2 regions of the Peribacillus sp. TE19612 genome follow, and region 2 is predicted to be linked to the other one. Evidence: riboswitches for the same ligand, from Rfam matches in the RefSeq annotation. Region 2 holds a riboswitch; the other holds the start of a gene.
The links. Region 2 has a riboswitch for S-adenosylmethionine ahead of ACZ9AO_RS14685 (YezD family protein). Riboswitches for the same ligand answer to the same signal wherever they lie in the genome.

Region 1: linked by a shared signal. The riboswitch ahead of metK (methionine adenosyltransferase) and the one ahead of ACZ9AO_RS14685 (YezD family protein) in region 2 are both predicted to bind S-adenosylmethionine.

The regions. Positions count from the first base shown of each region.
Region 1 covers NZ_JBWCCL010000013.1:31,376-39,652, forward strand. The annotation lists gene ACZ9AO_RS20815 (nucleotide sugar dehydrogenase) at 1-612, shown strand, start outside; gene pckA (phosphoenolpyruvate carboxykinase (ATP)) at 1,293-2,879, opposite strand; SAM riboswitch class I at 3,309-3,471, shown strand; gene metK (methionine adenosyltransferase) at 3,635-4,828, shown strand; gene ACZ9AO_RS20830 (gamma carbonic anhydrase) at 5,129-5,647, opposite strand; gene ACZ9AO_RS20835 (alpha/beta hydrolase) at 5,858-6,661, shown strand; gene ACZ9AO_RS20840 (hypothetical protein) at 6,725-7,120, opposite strand; gene mnmM (tRNA 5-(aminomethyl)-2-thiouridylate-methyltransferase MnmM) at 7,505-8,077, opposite strand; gene mnmL (tRNA modification radical SAM protein MnmL/YtqA) at 8,074-8,277, opposite strand, start outside.
Region 2 covers NZ_JBWCCL010000007.1:240,989-249,265, reverse strand. The annotation lists gene ACZ9AO_RS14705 (nitrite/sulfite reductase) at 1-1,549, opposite strand, end outside; gene cysC (adenylyl-sulfate kinase) at 1,566-2,165, opposite strand; gene sat (sulfate adenylyltransferase) at 2,209-3,357, opposite strand; gene ACZ9AO_RS14690 (phosphoadenylyl-sulfate reductase) at 3,387-4,103, opposite strand; gene ACZ9AO_RS14685 (YezD family protein) at 4,272-4,415, opposite strand; SAM riboswitch class I at 4,572-4,680, opposite strand; gene ssuE (NADPH-dependent FMN reductase) at 4,961-5,494, opposite strand; gene ACZ9AO_RS14675 (TetR/AcrR family transcriptional regulator) at 5,681-6,268, opposite strand; gene ACZ9AO_RS14670 (SDR family NAD(P)-dependent oxidoreductase) at 6,442-7,188, opposite strand; gene pdxT (pyridoxal 5'-phosphate synthase glutaminase subunit PdxT) at 7,332-7,928, opposite strand; gene pdxS (pyridoxal 5'-phosphate synthase lyase subunit PdxS) at 7,933-8,277, opposite strand, start outside.

The DNA.
Region 1 (8,277 bases), on a different contig from region 2:
AATGTTTTGGATGTCATATCGATGGCAAACAAACACCCTCGTGTCAATATACACCAACCAGGACCAGGAGTTGGCGGCCATTGTTTAGCGGTCGATCCGTATTTCGTCGTTGCAAAGGCACCAGAGTATGCGAGAATCATTAAATTGGCCCGTGATACCAACGTATCGATGCCTTATTACATCGTTAATTCCGTAAGGATGATGCTAGAGGGGATCCGGAAGCCAAAAATAGCTGTTTTCGGTCTAGCATACAAAGGAAATGTAGATGATATTCGTGAAAGTCCCGCCATTGATGTCGTCAATATCTTGATGGGGATGGAAAACATGGATGTAGCCTTGCATGACCCGCATGTCCAATCTGGAAAGATGCCAGTCGTATCAGTGGAAGACGCTGTAAATGATGCCGACTTGATACTTATCCTGACTGACCATGATGAATTTAAACAGATGGATTATGATAAGCTATCGAATCTCATGAGCAATAAATTGATTCTGGATACACGCAATTGCATTGATGCAACTAAAACAGAGGTCCCGGTGGCGAACCTGGGCAATATATATCAATACAAAACGGTGTCCATGAAAAAAGACAGGAATAAAGCGATCATCTAAAAATTTGGACAACATCGATAACGGAATAACGATTAAGGGGGCACTGACTATCACAGTGCCCTTTTTCCAATGAAAAAAGGACCATGCAAGAAAGTGGTCCTTTCAGAACGTGGAAACGATCCAGTTGGTTTCAGATCCGCTTCCTGTACGTCAAGCATCCTAGCAGAGTCTCGGCCAATTATTCGAGCGCAGCCATCATATTTCGGGTTATAAGGCAGTATTCGAGCGCAGCCGCCGTATTTCGGGCTTGCAAGGCAGTAAATTCGAGCACAGCGGCCGTATTTCGAGCTGCAAGGCAGAGAATTCGAGCGCAGATGGCGTATTTCGAGCTATAAGGCAGTAATTTCGACCACAGATGGCATATTTCGAGCTGTATGGCAGTGAATTCGACAGTAGACGTGTATTCGGGTGCAAGGCAGTAAATTCGAGCGCAGCCGCCATATTTCGGGGTGTATGGCAGTAAGTTCGAGCGAAGATGCCGTATTTCGGGCTAATGGTAGTTACTTCGACCGTAGCCGCCGTATTTCGGGTTACTTGGTACTTTATTCGACAGTAGATGAGGTATTTCCCCTTCCATGGCACTTAATAAAGTAATCCATAATCATGGTTCGGGAAGTGACATTTCTTGCCGACAAACTGAAAGGACCAAGCAAGAGCTTGGTCCTTTTGTGTACAATTTATTAAGCTGTCGGGCCGCCAAGTTCCTCGATTTCACTTGGAACGCTTTTGAATTTCTTGAAGTTTGCACGGAATTGTGCGGCAAGGTCTGTTGCTGCTTCTTTATAAGCGGCAGGATCTGCCCAAGTCTTGATTGGTTGAAGAACTTCATCAGGAACACCAGGAACATGAAGCGGGATATCCAAACCGAAGATATCATCTTTGATCGTTTCGATGTTCGCTAATTCACCTTCAAGCGCCGCTTGTACCATTGCACGGGTGTAAGCAAGTTTCATACGGCTTCCAGTTCCGTATGCACCGCCAGTCCATCCTGTGTTGACAAGGTATACTTTTGCATTGTGCTCGTCAATTTTATCACCAAGCATCTCAGCATAGCGTGTAGCTGGAAGCGGTAAGAATGGTGAACCGAAGCAAGTGGAGAATGTAGCTTCCGGAGAAGTTACGCCTCTTTCAGTACCAGCCAATTTACTAGTGTATCCGCTTAGGAAGTGGAACATTGCCTGTTCTTTGGAAAGCTTGCTGATTGGAGGCAGAACGCCTGAAGCATCAGCTGTTAAGAAAATGATTGTATTTGGATGTCCTGCAATACTTGGGTTCACGATGTTATCGATCGCTTGCATTTGGTAAGCAGCACGAGTGTTTTCAGTCAATGAACTGTCATCATAGTTCGCTACACGCGTATCCGGATCAACAACAACATTTTCTAATACAGCACCAAAACGGATTGCATCGAAAATTTGCGGTTCTTTTTCACGTGAAAGGTTGATCGTTTTCGCATAGCAGCCGCCTTCGATGTTGAATACGCCGTTAGAAGACCAGCCGTGCTCGTCATCGCCAATCAATTTACGGCTAGTGTCTGCTGATAAAGTTGTTTTGCCTGTACCGGACAGTCCGAAGAATAAAGCGACGTCCCCTTCACGTCCTACGTTAGCAGAGCAATGCATTGGAAGGATTCCAGCCTCTGGAAGTAAGTAGTTCATGATCGAGAAGATCGATTTTTTCATTTCTCCTGCATATTCCGTTCCGCCGATCAGGATCGTACGGCGTTCAAAAGAAACGATGATGAACGTTTCGGATGTAGTTCCGTCCACTTCTGGGTCCGCTTTGAAGTTAGGTGCAGAAAGGATCGTGAATTCAGCTTCGTGACCTCTCAGTTCCTCTTCGTTTGGACGGATGAACAAAGTATGGGCGAAAAGGTTATGCCAAGCATATTCATTAACAACACGGATGGGAAGACGTGATGATTCGTCTGCACCAGCGAAACCTTTAAAAACAAAAATCTCTTCTTTTGCTTTTAGGTAGTCAACTACTTTATTATATAGTTTATTGAACACATCTTCGGAAATCGGCCGGTTCACGGGACCCCAATCGATTTTATCTTTAACTGATGCTTCTTCCACGATATATTTATCTTTAGGTGAACGACCAGTATATTTGCCAGTTTCAGCTTTTACCGCGCCGGTTGATGTTAAAACGCCTTCATTTCTGCTAAGTACTTTTTCGACCAATTGAGGAACTGATAGTTGAGTTTGCACATTGTTTCCTGTTAATAATTGGTGTAACTCATTAGAAACATCTACAGAATTCATATATGAGGTACCTTCCTTTGTTTGAGTTTTTATATTACAATTAGTATAACACATTCATTTAATTAGTCTATACTATTTCTTTTAATTTGTGATTATTTTCAGCTAGCCGCATTAATCATTTTAATCCGGCAGGAACCGAGTCAGGATAATCGCATATACTTTCATGAAGAAAAATTTATTTAAATAGGAAGTTAGTAAGCAATATATGTCTAATGGGAAAGTCAGGATGTCGTTCCTTTTCGATGTTCAATACTTTATTATTAATGGCAATTTACAACATTTCTATTCGTATTTTGCGTTGTAAACCCCTCTAGGACGTTGTATCAACATGTTTTTTCAAATGAACGCCATTCTGGGTGGAAATGTTCTTTTTAGAAAAGCATTGACAAATTCCAGCCAAATACGATAATATCTTAAATTGTACGGATTCTCTTATCCCGAGTTGGTGGAGGGACAGGCCCTTTGAAACCCAGCAACCTGCCATATTGAACTTGACTCCAAGATCGATCGCCGAAAATAAAGCGAAGGTCTTCAAGGAATAGTGGTGATGGTGCTAACCTGAGCAAGGTAAAAAACCCTTGAACGATAAGAGTGAAAGGATAGAAGACAGAATTTTAAACCTTTCCTCATTTGCCAGGGAAGGTTTTTGTGTTTTTTATAAGTAATTCTGTGTCTATAGTTGAAACTAATGAGGGAAACGAGTTCCGTAAAAATCAGGCTTATGCCTACAACATACTAACTTCCAAGGAGGAAATATGATGTCAAAGAAACGTCTATTTACTTCTGAATCTGTTACAGAGGGCCATCCGGACAAAATTTGTGATCAGATTTCAGATTCCATTTTAGATGCTATCCTAGCTAAGGATGCAAATGCACGTGTTGCGTGTGAAACTAGTGTAACTACAGGTCTTGTACTTGTTGCTGGTGAAATTACAACGTCCGCTTACGTGGATATCCCGCGTATCGTTCGTGATACGGTTAAAGGAATTGGCTACACACGTGCGAAATACGGTTTCGATGCTGAAACTTGTGCCGTTTTGAGTTCCATTGATGAGCAGTCTGCCGATATCGCAGCTGGTGTCGATAAGGCATTGGAAGCTCGTGAAGGAAACATGTCAGATGAAGAAATCGATGCAATCGGTGCAGGGGACCAAGGTCTTATGTTCGGATTCGCTTGTAATGAAACAGAAGAGCTTATGCCGCTTCCGATTTCATTGGCGCATAAACTTTCATTCCGCTTGACTCAAGTTCGTAAAGATGAAACTCTTGCTTACCTACGCCCTGATGGTAAAACACAGGTAACCGTGGAATATGATGAGAATAACCGTCCTGTACGTGTAGATACAATCGTCATCTCTACACAACATGATGCAGAAATTACGCTTGAACAAATTCAAGCCGATCTAAAAGAACATGTGATCAAAGCTGTCGTTCCAGCCGAGTTGATCGATGCAGATACTAAGTACTTCATCAACCCGACTGGCCGTTTCGTAATCGGCGGACCTCAAGGGGATGCTGGTCTTACTGGACGTAAAATCATCGTTGATACTTACGGCGGATACGCTCGTCACGGCGGCGGTGCATTCTCTGGAAAGGATGCAACTAAAGTTGACCGTTCTGCTGCATACGCTGCACGTTACGTTGCGAAAAACATCGTGGCAGCCGGCCTTGCCGACAAAGCGGAAGTTCAATTGGCATACGCAATTGGTGTGGCAGAGCCTGTATCGATCTCTATTGATACGTTCGGAACTGGTACAGTTAGCGAAGAAGTCCTTGTTGACCTAGTTCGCGCAAACTTCGACCTTCGTCCAGCTGGAATCATCAAAATGCTTGACCTTCGTCGCCCAATCTACAAACAAACAGCTGCATACGGACACTTCGGCCGTACAGATGTCGATCTTCCATGGGAACGCACGGACAAAGCAGAAACATTAAAAGCACAAGCGTAATTCATATAAAAAAAGGTGTCCCGCTATTTGCGGGGCACCTTTTTTATGGATTAACTTAGCCGTCTGCGGGAATAATTCAAGAAATCCCAAAGAAATTCAACTTTAAGGGCCATACTAGCGATTTACTCGTGAGTTTGGAGCAAATACACGTGAGTTTCAGCGATTTACTCGTGAGTTAGGAGCAAATACTCGTGAATTTCAGCGATTTACTCGTGAATTTGGAGCAAATACTCGTGAATTTCAGCGATTTACTCGTAGTTTGGAGCGAATACTCGTAATTTTCAGTCAAGTGCTCGTGAATTACTTTATTCGTTCCGCCGTTTTATAGTATTGGCCTTTTTCGGCGTATTCGCGTACGATGCGTTCCATATCCTGACGATCTTCTTCGTTGATTTCGCGTATGACTTTAGCTGGACGTCCGAATGCCAACATGTTCGGTGGAATGACTTTGCCTTGGGGAACGAGACTGCCGGCACCGATGAAAGCACCTTCGCCGATTTCGGCTTCATCAAGTACGATCGATCCCATGCCGATTAAAGCTCCTTTGCGGATTTTACAGCTATGTAATATGACCTGATGGCCAATGGTTACTTCATCCTCGATGATCAATGGATTATTTGGGCTTTGGTGCAGGACGCTGTTATCCTGTATACTGACTTTTTTTCCGATGATGGTTGGGGATACATCACCGCGAATGACGGAATTGAACCAGATTGATGTTTCGTCGCCAATTTTGACATCACCTGTGACGACAGCATTTTCAGCAATATAAGCGCTTTCAGCAATTTCAGGTTCTTTGCCTTTAAACGGATAAATAATCATTTTCAATCATTTCCTTTCCGAAGTGAATGTTTTTATGTATTATTTTAATATACCGTATGCAAATACACTTGGCTATTTATAATAGCAATGTACAACTTGTTAGATTTCTTTTTTGTCGAAAATCACGAATATGGTTATAATTTATATATATTATTTCAACTATCATGGATCGTACACAACAAGTGAAAAGTGAAAGGGGGATTTCGAATGTGGAAATGGGAGACAGAAGGAGACGCAAAGGGCGTCATTGTCATCATTCATGGGGCAATGGAACATCACGGACGTTATAAGTGGGTAACACAAATGTGGCTTTCAGCTGGATACCATGTCGTCATGGGCGACCTTCCTGGGCAGGGTATGACTACTCGCGCCTACCGGGGACATATCGATTCCTTTGATGAGTATTTGGACGAAGTGAAAAGCTGGATAGAAGAGGCTTATGAATATTCGTTGCCGGTCTTTTTACTTGGACACAGCATGGGCGGTTTGATTTCGATACGCCTTCTTCAGGAAGAGGAATGGGACATTGCAGGAGTGATTCTTTCTTCTCCTTGCTTGGGCCTCGTGACGAAGCCGCGGAAGTTCCTTACAATGCTCTCGCATGGTTTGAACATCGTTATGCCTCAGTTCAGGGTGGATTCCGGATTGACACCTGAAATGGCGACGAGAAGTGCGGAAATTCGTGAATCCGATAGAAACGATACATTATATATCACAAAGGTTTCGGTTCGCTGGTATCGCGAGCTTGCACAGGCTATGAAGGATGCTTTTGAAGAGATTCCTGAATTTCAGGATGTGCCGCTTTTGGTGATGCAGGGCGGAGATGACCGAATCGTGAACAAGAAGGCGGTTCGTGAGTGGTTCAATTATAATTTGGCCAGTGAAAAGCAATATAAGGAATGGCCGAAGCTTTATCATGAAATCTTCAATGAACCAGAGCGTGATGATGTATTTCAATATGCGCTGAGTTTTGTTGAAAACCGTTTAAAGATATTAGGGTATGTCGTTTGATCCGTACATACTTCAGGATAAATGAAAAACTGCCGAAGTTTGACTTCGGCAGTTTTTTTTGGATCAGCCTGCGTTTTTAAGCAATTCGTTCGACTTGATGACCGGTGCCCAGAAAGTAACCGGATACATAAATTGGTTCAAATGAGTAAGTTCCTTTTTGTTGGATAATGCAGTGGATAGGAGATAAATAGATTTGAAGGTCAAGTCATTGGCGAATAGGTCCAAAAGCGTCGCTTTCATATTCATGGTCGCTTCATGGTTTTGGGTGGAAATCATTAAATCGAGCTGTGGCAGGAACTTATCAAAATGATGGTCAAATTGTTTGAGATCCTCCATGGTTTTTTGTTCTTCTGTCAACGAGTTGAGCGAGCTGACAAAATCCCCGTATTGCTCACTTGAATCCCTTTTGATTTTTTCAGTCAATATATCCGTCAGTAATGAAGTAGGCAAATGTTCCATTTTCTGCACCCTCTTATCTATTTTCTATCATTATAATCATTATAGACGAAAAATTCAAAAAGTTATGATTGGTAATTCTGCTTCCTGCGAGTTGGGATTGAAAAAACACCGTTCGTATCGAACGGTGTTCAGACTGTAGACGTACTCGATGAAAATCAAGTTTGTCTACAGTTTTATGAAGGTTTGTAAAATCTCGAACGTCGATTTCCACTCCAGGCACTCGCTTTCCGCGGGCGGTCCGCCCTCGGCGCTTTTGGGCCTGCGGGGTCTCCCCTGAACGGGCTTTTCCTGCTGGAGTCTTGCACACCCGCTCTAATCAAAATTTAGATAAAACCGCTTTTGTCTACAAAATGAACAACGTTCGAATAGAACGGTGTCAAGTCATCATCTCTTTTCAATCGCGACAATGAATGGCGGATTGTTTGCTTGGTTGATGAACCCGTATCTCAGGATATGGGCTTTCTGTTGAGGGAAGTTCTCTACATAATCCATCAATGCATCCCGTTCTGCCGATCCCCCTGGATGACCATGGTATATGACGAGGATGATGATGCCTTCAGGCGCCAGCAGTTCGAACAGCTGTTCAATGGCTGATATCGTCGTCTCGGCTTGGGTGATGATTGATTTGTCTCCGCCAGGTAGGTAGCCCAGGTTGAAGATGGCACCTGTGACCTTTCCTGAATGTTCTTTCCCGATATATTTGCTTAAATGTTCATGCCCATCATGAATGAGGGTGCAGTGCTCTTGTAAATTCTCGGAGTTCAGTTTTGCCGTTGTGGTTTCGATCGCTTCTTTTTGAATATCAAAACTATAGACATGTCCGTCTGCACCTGTAAGTCCTGCAAGAAAGACGGTATCAAAGCCGTTGCCCATCGTGCCATCTATGGTTATATCCCCGGGGCGCACCGCTTTTCCCAGCAGAATCCTGGCAAAAGGCAAAATTCGATCTAGCTTCATGATTGTACCTCCATGTGATGATTTTTCCCCTGCCAGCTGTTGCGGCGTTTCAGTTCGGCGTCAATGGCATTCAGGACATCCCATTTATTGACGCTCCACATTGGACCGATCATCAAATCGATCGGACCGTCACCCGTAATGCGATGAACGATCATTTCTGGAGGGATTATTTCCAGCTGGTCACATACAAGGCTGACATA
Region 2 (8,277 bases):
GAAAGGTTTCGGATAGTAGTTTTGTTTCTTTGAAAAATAGGATCATTTCTTTCAGAACATGATGGAGCTTTTCAGCTTCCACTTTTCCTTTAAGCTTTTCATTGAACTTCCCGCCCTCATTCAGCGTTCCACCAACGTATATCTCAAAAGCCTCGACCATCTTTTTATCCTGGTTTTTCATTTTTATGCCTTGCAGCCCTATTTCGGCGATGGCTCTTTGACCGCAATTATTCGGACAGCCGACCATATGCATCCTTACAGGTACATCGAGATCTATTTCCTTGTCCAGTGCTTCAGAAATGGTCCTCATTCGGTTTTTCGTTTCAACGAGAGCCAAGTTGCAATACTCGATGCCTGTACAAGAAACGGAATACCCAATGAATTTCTTTGGTTGATATGGAAATCTTTCGAAGATGGATTCCTGCTTTAATTCCTCAAGTTTTGCATCCGGCACATTGGGAATGATTAGATTTTGAGAATTACAGTTGCGGATTTCACCATTTCCATATTTTTTTGCAAGTTCGGCAAACTCGATCACTTCGTCTGGGTTTAGACGACCAACTGGTATATTGACGCCAACATAGTTCAGACCATCTTGCTTTTGTTTATGGATGCCGTAGAAATACCCTGCATTCCATCCCTTCACCGCACTTTCTCCCTTTTCAGGAAGCGGACCGGTGTATTCCAGCAATTTTTCCTTGAATTGTTCAGGACCCCAGTCAGCGACAAGGAATTTCAAACGTGAGCGATGTCGCTTTTCACGGTACCCAAAGTCACGGAATATCGTCGTGATGGCGGCAGCCACTTCCACAGTTTTTTCAGGTAAAATGAATAAGTCAAGCTCTTCTGCCAGCATCGGAACGGAGGATAGGCCCCCGCCTACTTTAACATGAAAACCGACTTCCGTTACTCCATCAATTACTTTAGTGGCTGGATTGAATGAAACACAGTTGATTTCAGCATTTGAAGCATTATGGATATTGGCACTTATGGACATTTTATATTTCCTCGGAAGGTTCGAATAGTCCTCGTTAAGGCGGAAATATTCAAATACATCATAAAGTACATCGCGTGTATCAAAAAGTTCATCAGGATCGATACCTGCCAATGCATTACCGATGATATTACGGGTTATATCACCACAAGCACCAGCCGTAGTCATTCCAACCTTTTCCAAACGATTCAAAATATCCGGGACCTGTTCGATGGTCAGCCAGTGGAATTGAATGGCTTGACGGGTTGTAATGTCATATACGTCCCTCCCGTAATCTTTTGCGATGTTAGCTAGAGTTATTTGTTGATCATAAGTCAGGATACCTCCGGGAATAACGACTCGCATCATCCAATAACCAGCTTCTTTTGGCCGTTGCAGGTATAGACCTGCCCACTTGAACATATCCCATTTCTCTTTAGGGATGGAATCAAACCCATTTGCTGCATAATGCGGAATATCATCAAATATCTTCAAGCCGTCTTTTTCCAATTTCCAGATTTCCGTTTTATTTTTAGCGATTAGTGGATTTTCCGACCAAAATTTCTCGTAAACCATTACATTTCCTCCTTGATTAGATCGCTTTCTTTGCTGTCAAATAGCCGATTACCTGTTCAACGCACTCTTCAATGCTGTATTGGTCGGATTCTAAAATGATTTCCGGTTGTTCAGGTTCTTCGTATGGAGAGTCGATTCCGGTAAAATCTTTAATGATGCCTTTACGGGCCTTGTCATAAAGCCCTTTTGGATCACGCACTTCGCACTCTTCGATCGGACACTTTATGTATACTTCAATAAACTCCCCTTCTTCGAGTAAATCACGTACAATCTGCCGATCTGCCCTGAAAGGTGATATGAAAGCGGTCAATACGAACTGCCCACTATCCACGAATAACTTGGAAACCTCACCAATCCGCCTAATATTCTCGGTTCTATCTTCTTCAGAAAAACCTAAATCTTTATTTAAGCCATGACGGATATTATCACCATCCAAAACATAACTTCGAATATTCCGATTGTATAACTCTTTAGCGACCGCGTTTGCAATCGTTGATTTTCCGGAACCCGATAGTCCTGTAAACCATAGAACCGTGCTTTCATGGCCGTTCTGCTTCCGTCGGTGCTCCTTGGTCAATGACGTCTCATGCCATGTGACATTCGTACTTTTACTCATTTGATAATCCCCCTCTTCATGTGAACCTTCCATTTATGTCCAATCAGTTATAAACTTCATTTTTTTTTAGACCTTCGATCAACACCTCGATGACTTCCTTACGGCTAAAGGTAGCTGGAGGAATTTCTCCATTACGCAACATTTCCCTTACCTTCGTTCCAGACAGGATGACATGGTCTTCCTTGCCATGCGGACAAGTTTTAGCGGAAGCCATATTGCCACATGCTTTACAGTAAAAACTATGTTCAAAGAATAATAGCGTGATCCCTAACTCATCTGCATTGAAATTCCCAAAGATTTTTTGAGCATCGTATGTGCCATAATAATCGCCCACACCCGCATGATCACGTCCGACGATAAAATGGGTACAACCATAATTTTTACGGACCATCGCATGGAAAATGGCTTCTCTAGGTCCTGCATAACGCATGGCAGCAGGGAAAACTGCAAGGGAGACGCGATCCTTAGGATAATATTTATCAAGCAGCACTTTATAGCTTTCCATTCTTACATCTGCCGGAATGTCATCTGATTTAGTGGCACCGACTAGAGGATTTAAGAATAAACCGTCGACGATTTCCAATGCTGTCTTTTGAATATATTCATGTGCACGGTGAACAGGGTTCCTCGTTTGGAAACCGACAACCGTTTCCCATCCTTTTTCAGCGAAAGCCTTCCTTGTCTCGACTGGGTCCAAATAATGAGCTTGAAATAGCGGACGCTCTATTCTCTTGATCAACTTTATTTCCCCGCCGACATATACATCCCCGCGGTTATATAAATTTTTCACTCCAGGATGCTTCTCATCATCTGTTTGATATACCAATGTCGCTTCCAATTGCTTATCTGGAGTGTAAATATCGGAAACGGAGAGAACCCCGTAAGTTTCACCTTCATGGGTTAATGTTACTTCTTCACCTATAGTAAGGCTTTCTGCAGTTTCTTCGGTCAAAGGCAGCGTAATCGGGATGCTCCATACATGTCCGCTGCTAAGCCTCATATCCTTTACCACTGTCTCATAGTCACTTTTTGTAAAGAATCCTTTAATCGGGCTGTAGGCACCAGTGCCTATCAATTCAAGATCGCTTAAAGCAATTTCATCGATTTCGATTGACTTCGTAATTTTACTAAAATCATATTTTGGTTCCCAAAGATCGATTAATGTTCCTCCGTGCGGTAAACTGATTGTCATGCTAATTTCCCCCTATGGTTTCTATTTATTTAAGATAAATGCAATCCGCATTCCGTTTTTTGAGCTCCTTGCCAACGGCCTGAGCGTAAATCATCTGCATTGAAGGCAGGTGCAGTACACGTTTTACATCCAATGCTCGGATATCCATTATCATGCAGGACATTATATGGAAGTCCATTTTTGTGGGCATAGCGCCAAACATCTTTCCATGTCCAATGTATGAGTGGGCATATTTTAACAGATTTGAACTTATTATCCTTATTGATATACTCGGTCTTAGCCCTAGTTTCGGATTGCTCCCTCCGCAGTCCCGAAAGCCAGGCTGTTGCCGATGAAAGCACATCTGTAAGCGGAACGATTTTACGGATGTTACAGCACTTATTGGAATCACTAAGCCATAATTCATCGCCATATTCCGCCGCTTGTTCCTCAAGCGTCAAGTCAGGTTTCTTCATTTCGATCAAAAGCTTCGGATATCGCTTCTTCACTTCCTCGATCAATTGGTAAGTTTCCTCAAAATGAACATCTGTATCAAGGAAAACTATTTTAGCCGAAGGATTGACCTTCGCCAATAAATCCGTAAGCACGATGCCTTCAATACCAAAACTGCAAGCATAAATCAGTTTGTCTCCATAATGGTCATTCGCCCATTGCAGAACTTCCAAAGCACCTTTTGTCTCACTGTCTGCAGGAAATACAGGGAAGTCCCCTGTATTGAAATTTTCATAGTTTATTAATGCAGCCAACTTTGTAGCCCCCTCTAAAAACTTGCTGTATTAGGTTAGAGTAACTGTTGATCAATTCCCGTTGTAATATTCCCGGGTTATTTAAATCTAGGAAAAAGAGACGAATCTAACCAATACTCTCTTTATATCAGTTAAACCCGCCTCTAGTTTTTCTAGTCAGCAGATACCTTATTTAATTCTTAGTTTTTCATTTCTTTCCATTTGAATGATTTTACCATCCTGGACAATAAGTGTAATGGATCCATATTTCATTGAATTAAGCATTTCTTGAAGTCGTTCAAAAATTTCTTCAAGCTGATTCTCTTTATCCAAACCAGTTCCTCCTTTAAGAAAATCCGCGAATATTTTATTTTAAATTTCTTAGATTTATATAATTCCATACAACCTTACATTATTATGGTCTGCCTAAAATTTTCACAAAAAACAAAAATCTTTCCATGATGGAAAGATCGCAAGGTAAATATCTTTACCTTATCTTCCAAAATGATCAACATTTTGTTGGAGGTAGCACCTTGCATCCATCATGCAGGTTGCTGGACTTCAAAGGGCCAATTCCCTCCGTCGCTCTGGATAAGTTTTATTATTTTAAATATTAACATATATTTAATCCTTGTCAATGGAGTTTTCTTATAAAATAACTTGGTTTAATATTATGGATGAACTGTTATTTTTATACACACTATTCAATTTATGATTTTATGTTCATATAAATGCGAAAATAGACTCGTCTTTTTAGATAAAGTCTCCAAAAAAATGAGTCTATTTTCATTATTAGGCCTATTATTGACGCGTGTTATTCTAAAAAAAATTTCTAGGGTTCCAGTCTTTTTATGGAAGGAATTAATTTATTGAAGTCATTAATTTCTTAACTGTATCGCTTCTACAAATTCTTGAACCTGACTCTGGACGCGATCAATTAAATGCAAATCATTGATCGGGTTTTCTGGATTCTGTTTATCTATTTCCTTATCAACAAAATAAATCCCCTGCAGCGGCTCGCCTTTTAATATTGAAATTAATGGTTTAAGCGCATAGTCAATCGCCAATAGATGCCTGTTACTTCCACCAATCATGATTGGCAGCACCGGCTTACCCTTAAAAGCACCTTCTGGCAGCAAATCAATCAATGCTTTCAATACACCTGTATAAGAAGCCTTATAAACCGGTGAACCTATAATGACTCCTCTGGCTGCTTGAATTCTCTCTGAAAGCTTTGAGATATCCTCGCTATTATATTTCCCTTGGAATAAATCATCTGCTGAGAAATCCGTAATCGAGAAATAAGCTGTAGTAAATCCTGCATTTTCGACTAATGATTGAATATGTTTTAGTGAAATGTCCGTTCTTGATGGAATAGCCGGACTTCCTGATAAAATTACGATATCGCTCATTGATACCCTCCAATGTTACAAGATTTCCAGATATAATTTTCTTAAAGCATTTCGTGAAGTATACATTTATCGTAATTGTCTGAAAAATATAAGTCAAATCTTACACTCTAGACATCTACTCTGAATGAAAAAAGAAACGGTCATATTTACGGCTTGATGCTCATGCCCTTAAATATGACCGTTTCATTATGTATGATTTTGTTTCCCATGAATACCATATACCAAAAGTTGAGCAATGCTCTTAATTCGTTCAGAAGTAAAATATGGCTCCTTTTTTTGTTGATGGATCTCATAATGTGTAGATAAAGCCAATGTGAAAGAAATGATCCCTACATTAAATAAAATAATATCAGAGATATATTGTATCTCTCCGCTATCTATTCTCTTCTGTATTTCAATATGCCTGGCATTTGGTTTGAAAATCTGATCTACATATTGCTTTGAAATATCTTGATCGAATTGTGTTTCCCTAAATAATATCGAAAACTGTTCTTTATTTTCAAGAATTTTTTTTATCATGGTAGTAACATGATTCTCCACTAGATCATCCGTGGATAGATGGCTAGTCCCATCTTCAGATTCCTCTTTTTCATTAGGGGTAATTGTAGCCAAAAGCAAATCTTTTTTGCTGTCAAAGTATTTGTAAATAGTAGCTTCGGAAACATTGCATGCAGAGGCAATTTCATTCGTTCTTGTCATGTCAAAACCTTTAGTGGCAAAAAGACTCCGGGCTACATTTATGATTCGTTCTTTGGTTTGCTGCCCTTTTTTCAAAAATATCAACCTTCTTTTATAAAGATAAGACCGGTTTCACCCATCTATTTCCCATGATATATCGCTGGTATCTATCGGTCAATATTACCTTTGATCTATTAGAATTCAATATTCCCATATATCATAAATAGAAAACATCGTCTGGTTGGGACGATGTTTTCTATTTATGAAAATCACTTAAAAGATGCATAGCCATCATCGACCATGACTACACTTCCATTGATCGCATCCGCTTCCTCTAACGATAATAGATAGACGGCATTTGCAATGGCTTCTGGCTTAATCAATTCACCGCGCATTTGACTTGCATTCAATTTATCAATGATTCCCATGTCTTTATAACCTTGTATGATAGGAGTGTCAACCCCGCCAGGCGCAATGCCCACAACGCGAATGCCATAAGCACCCAATTCCAAAGCTGCTGTCTGTGTCATCATTCTTACAGCGCCTTTAGTCGCCTGATAGGCAAAAGTCCCATGGGAAGCTAAGTAGCCAAATACAGAAGCGGTATTTATAATGACTCCCTTGTTAGCCAGTTCCTTCATTTTCCGTCCTGCTGCCATGATTCCAAAGGCCACTCCGTGCTGGTTCACTCCAATCGTTTTGTAGTAACCTTCCATATCTTGGTCTATGATCATACCGCCCGCACCAATGCCGGCATTATTAAACATGATATCGAGCCTTCCGTATGTTTCCACTGCTTTATTGATTAACGATTCAACATCTTCCTGCTTAGAAACATCCGTTTTAACATAAATGGCCACTCCACCATTAGCTGTTATCTGATCAACGGTTTCCCGGCCCATTTCTTCATTAAAATCCGCAACAACGACCTTGTCCCCTTTTGCTGCGAATTTCAGGCATGTGGCTCGGCCTATACCGCTTGCTCCCCCTGTAATAACTGCAACTCTTGCTGTCATATACATTCCCCTTTCAACTAAGTAAGTGAACACTTACTTTTATTATAAAAGTTAAGAATAGTAAATTCAAGCAATATGTATTTTTATAGAGTTTTGAGCTTTCAAAAGTAAAGCTGTCCTATTAATAGGACAGCTTCATTTGATTAGCAGGTTTTCAATTCGGCCTTACTTACGGATGTCTTCACCATTTCAATGAAAAGCTGCATAAAACGATCATCACCTGTTAATTCTGGATGAAACGCACTAACGAGGACATGGTCTTGTCTCGCAGCCACTACATTCTCTTCATAAACAGCCAATACTTCTACACCTTCTCCAATTCCATCAGCAAATGGCGCCCGGATGAAAACTGCCTTATAAGGGGTTTCCATTCCTTTGATTGAAAGTTCAGCCTCGAAACTATCCTTTTGACGTCCAAATCCGTTCCTTTTCACGGAAATGTCCATTAGTCCAAGATAGGCCTTCTCATCGCCAGTCAATTCATTTGCCGCCAATACCATCCCAGCACATGTACCAAAAATTGGTTTTTTATCTTCGAAGAAAGTTTTAACCGGTTCCATAAATCCATAACGATCCATTAGCTTCCTCATCGTCGTGCTTTCTCCGCCTGGAATGATCAAGCCATCGATTTCCTGCAACTGCTCCGGTTTTTTTACTATAATTGCTTGTTCGCCGGCAGCTTTGATTTGGTTCAAGTGTTCTTCAACCGCTCCCTGTAATCCCAAAACACCGATCGTTATCATATTACCATCCACGTTCCTGCATCCGTTCTGCCGGAGCTAGTTTGGAAATATCAATGCCTTTCATTGCACTGCCCAATTCTTTTGACAACTTGCCAATCAATTCATAATCGGTGAAATATGTAGTCGCTTGAACGATTGCGGATGCGAATTTTTCTGGAGTTTCAGATTTAAAAATACCAGACCCAACGAAAACGCCATCTGCTCCCAATTCCATCATCAATGCAGCATCTGCTGGAGTGGCAATTCCGCCGGCTGCAAAGTTAACTACAGGCAATTTACCTGTGCGTTTGATTTCTCTTAAAATTTCAAAAGGGGCTCCAAGATTTTTTGCCTCTGTCATTAATTC